DNA from 2 places in the Achromobacter sp. SD115 genome. Region 1 is predicted to be linked to the other one. Evidence: riboswitches for the same ligand, from Rfam matches in the RefSeq annotation. Region 1 holds a riboswitch; the other holds the start of a gene.
What was found. A riboswitch is a leader RNA that binds a small molecule or an ion and turns the genes downstream of it on or off. The one in region 1 is predicted to bind glycine.
Positions count from the first base shown of each region.

Region 2: linked by a shared signal. The riboswitch ahead of gcvT (glycine cleavage system aminomethyltransferase GcvT) and the one ahead of IPU70_RS18885 (D-amino acid dehydrogenase) in region 1 are both predicted to bind glycine.

Region 1 covers NZ_JADIJM010000013.1:64,746-66,944, forward strand. Annotated here, with positions in the region: gene IPU70_RS18885 (D-amino acid dehydrogenase) at 1-933, opposite strand, end outside; glycine riboswitch at 978-1,066, opposite strand; glycine riboswitch at 1,068-1,160, opposite strand; gene ampC (class C beta-lactamase) at 1,317-2,199, shown strand, end outside.
Region 2 covers NZ_JADIJM010000026.1:55,193-57,391, forward strand. Annotated here, with positions in the region: gene IPU70_RS27690 (ZIP family metal transporter) at 1-866, shown strand, start outside; glycine riboswitch at 922-1,017, shown strand; glycine riboswitch at 1,053-1,175, shown strand; gene gcvT (glycine cleavage system aminomethyltransferase GcvT) at 1,262-2,199, shown strand, end outside.

The DNA of each region.
Region 1 (2,199 bases):
GTCGCCGAGGCGGCTGGTGACGATCTTGGCGGCTTCGTCCAGCAGGCTGACCTGCGGCGCGGCGGCCTGGCTGGCGGCGTCGTCCAGGTGCACGCTGATGGAGTAGCCTTTGACTGGATAGATGTTGAGTGTGTCGCCCAACTGCCTGGCGAATTGCCGGCTGACGGCGCCGGCGCAGACGACGATGGCATCGGCCTCGTGCTGTTCGGTCCGCGCGCCGCCTTCGCGCGCGACGTCGAGCACGTAGGGCGCGCCGTCCAGGCTGATATTGCGGATGTCGGCGTCCTGCGCGAAGCGCACGCCGCGGCGCTCGCAGGCGCGGGCCAGGCCGCTTGTGAACTTGTGGATATCGCCGGTGGCATCCGAGGGCGTGTAGAAGCCGCCGTAGCAGGAGGTTTGCAGCGTGGGTTCGATGTCGCGCGCTTCCTGGGGGGATACCGCGTAGCGCTCCAGCCCGCCTTCCTGCAGCAGGGCATTGGCGCGGCGGGCGGTCTCGAAGCTGGCGGCGTCGTGGTAGATGTGCAGGATGCCGCGGCGCTCCAGGTCGAAATCTATCCCTTCCTCTTCAGCCATGGTGTACAGATGCTGGCGCGCGGCGATGGCGAGGCGGGTGGTCTCGATGGTGTTCTTGCGGTAGTTGCGGATCTGTCCGATGAACTGCGCCAGCCACGAATACTTGTGCCAGCTGAAGCGGGGATTGAGCAGCAGCGGGGCGTTGTGGCGTCCGAGCCAGCGCAGGCCCTTGAGGATGGTCGCGGTACTGTTCCAGACCTCGGCGTTGCTGGCGGACAACTGGCCGCCGTTGGCGTAGGAGGTTTCCATGGCGGGGTAGCGCTGGCGGTCGTAGACGGTGACGTCGTATCCCAGTTTGCTCAGGGCATAGGCGGACGTGACACCGGTGATACCGGCGCCAATGATGGCGATGCGGGGCATGATGGCTCCAGATTGGGTGGCCGCGGCCACCCGGCCGCAGCACCCCATCTGTCTCTGTACCTGAGAGCTTCACCCGCAGCGCAGGCGGCGGGTTCCCCTTCGGTGGGCGCGCTCGGCGCCTCTCTCCAGATTGTCTAGACCGCGCAGTCCTGTTTGCCTGAGAGTTTCCGGGGCGGTTGCTCCGTCGGCGCCTGCCGCTGTGGACGGGTCTCTTCTGCGGGGTTTTGGATCGACGAGGCGAGGATAGCCAAAATCCACCGGAATGAGACCAAGGGTTAATACCAATGAATCGTCCCGTCGCGTTACGATGCATGCGCGTCGCCAGCCTACGGCGTCGTGGAAATTCAACACCACATGGGATGACGGGAATGCGCTTGAACGGAATGTTGCGCACGGGATTGTTTGCGCTGATAGCCGGCGGCTGCGCCGTGGCGTATGGCGGCCAGGCCGAGGTGGACCGCAAGGTCGACGAAGCGGCGCAGGCCGTCATGCGTGAACACGGCATCGCCGGCCTGTCGATCGCTATTACCCAGAACGGGACGCAGCGCTTCTACAACTACGGCGTGGCGTCCAAGGAAACGGGCAAGCCGGCCGGCAGCGATACGCTTTACGAAGTCGGGTCCATCAGCAAGACCTACACGGCAACCTTGGCCGGCTACGCTCAGGCGCGCGGTCGTCTCGCCTTGAGCGACAGCCCGGCCAAATACCTGCCCGAGCTGGCCGGCAGCAACTTCGCCAAGCTCAGCCTGATCAATCTGGGCACGCACACGACGGGCGGTTTTCCCCTGCAGGTGCCCGGCACGGTGCGGGACCAGGCGCAGTTGATGGCCTATCTAAAGGCCTGGAAGCCGGAGCACGCCGCCGGTACGTATCGCACCTACGCCAATCCCAGCATCGGCATGCTGGGCGTGATCGCCGCCAGGAGCCTGAACCGGCCGTTCAAGACGGCCATGGAGCGGGACCTGTTTCCCAAGCTGGGCCTGACCAGCACCTACATCGACGTGCCGCCCGCCAGGATGGCGGACTACGCGCAGGGCTACAACAAGCAGGATGCTCCCGTGCGGGTGAATCCTGGCGTGCTGGCGGACGAAGCCTACGGCGTGAAGACCAGCGCGCGCGACCTGATCCGCTTCGTCGATGCGAACATGGGCCTGAATGTGGCCGATGCCGAACTCCGCAACGCGATCGCGCAGACGCAAGTCGGCTATTACCAGCTGGGCGACATGACCCAAGATCTGGTCTGGGAGCAGTTGCGCTATCCCGTGG
Region 2 (2,199 bases), on a different contig from region 1:
GGCCGGCGGCCACCAGCATCAGCGTGTGGACCCTGGCCGTATTGGTGGCCTGCCTGGGCCTGCACCAGCTGTGGGCCTATCTGGACGTGCGCGCGCCGCACGTCGCCGACGCCCTGCTGGGCGGTCTGGTGGCCGCCGCCGCCACGGCGCTGGGTACCCTGCCCATCCTGTTCGCCCGCAGCATTCCGCAAAAAGTGCAGGACAGCATGTTCGGCTTCGGCGCCGGCGTGATGCTGGCGGCCAGCGCCTTTTCGCTGGTGGCGCCCGGTATCGCGGCGGGTCGCGACCTGGGCTATGGCCCTTGGGGCGCCGGGCTGACGGTGGGCGCCGCGCTGCTGCTGGGGGCGGCGGTGCTGCTGCTCATGGACCGCACGCTGCCGCATGAGCATTTCATCAAGGGCAGGGAAGGGATAGAGGCGCACCGCCTGCGCCGCACCTGGCTGTTCGTCTTCGCCATTACCTTGCACAACCTGCCCGAGGGCCTGGCGATCGGCGTGGGCTATGCAGGCAACGACGCCATGCGCGGCACCGCGCTGGCCACCGGCATCGCGATCCAGGACATTCCCGAAGGCCTGGTGGTGGCCGTGGCGCTGCTGGCGGCGGGCTATCAGCGCGCGTTCGCCGTGGCGCTGGGCATGCTGTCCGGGCTGGTCGAGCCGCTGGGGGCAGTATTGGGCGCCGCCGTGGTCGGCTGGTCCGAGCCGCTCTTGCCCTGGGGCCTGGGCTTTGCCGCCGGCGCCATGCTGTTCGTGATCAGCCACGAGATCATCCCGGAATCGCACCGCAAGGGGCATGAGGTCTATGCGACCTGCGGGCTGATGCTGGGCTTCGTGCTGATGATGCTGCTGGATACGGCGCTGGGTTGAGGCCGGCGCGGGCATTCCCTGGCCGCGGCTTTCGTTGTATGCTTGCGCCGCTGTCACGCATGTTGCGGGAGAGAGCGGCCTGTACGTCCGGCCGCCGCCGAAGGCGCAATTCGCCCGGAATCGCTCAGGTAACCCATACCGCCCATGCTTGCCCCGTCCCGGTTTTCTCACCGTGTGGACCCGGCAAAACAGTACTCTGGAGAGACCTGGCGCCGCCCCTGAACTAGGGACATAGCGAGCAGCCCAGGCGCCGAAGGTGCAAACCCGTCATGCGGGGCAACTCTCAGGCAAAAGGACAGAGGGGCGGAAGATTCAGCCGTAGTGCAGGCGCAGGCCGCCGTGCACCACCGGCATTCCGTAACCCTGGCAACACTGCCGTCCCGGAGTTTCCGCGCATGTCCGCAACCCTCAAACGCACCCCGCTGGCCGAAGAACACGTCGCCTCTGGCGCCCGCATGGTCGACTTCGGCGGCTGGGACATGCCGCTGGCCTACGGTTCGCAGCTGGAAGAGCACCATGCCGTGCGCCAGGACGCCGGCATGTTCGACGTGTCGCACATGCTGAACGTCGACGTCATCGGCCCCGACGCCTATGCCTTCCTGCAGCGCCTGGTTGCCAACGACGTGGCCAAGCTCACCGTGCCTGGCAAGGCGCTGTACAGCTGCATGCTGAACCCCCAGGGCGGCGTGATCGACGACCTGATCATTTATTTCTTCGCCGCCGATGAATGGCGCGTGGTGGTCAATGCCGGCACCGCCGACAAGGACGTGGCCTGGATGCAGCGCGTCAAGCAGGCCGGCCGGTTCGACGTCGCCATCACGCCGCGCCGCGACCTGGCCATGGTCGCCGTGCAGGGCCCCAACGCCCGCGCCAAGGTCTGGGCCACGCGCCCGGCGTGGCAAGCCGCCAGCGAGCCGCTGACCGCCTTCGTGGCCGCCCGCGTGGGCGACGACACTCTGGTGGCACGCACCGGCTACACGGGCGAAGACGGCTTTGAAATCGTGCTGCCCGCCGCCGAGGTCGTGCAGCTGTGGCGCGATCTGGTTGCCCAGGGCGTGCGCCCCTGCGGCCTGGGCGCGCGCGACACGCTGCGCCTGGAAGCCGGCATGAACCTCTACGGTCAGGACATGGACGAGCTGACCCAGCCCGACCAGGCCGGCCTGACCTGGACCGTGTCCCTGAAAAACGCCGAGCGCCGCTTCATCGGCCGCGACGCGCTGGAACAATTCGCCACCCCCGCCACCTTCATCGGCCTGAAGCTGCAAGAGCGCGGCGTCATGCGTGCGCACATGGCCGTGCGCACCAAGCAAGGCACGGGCGAACTCACCAGCGG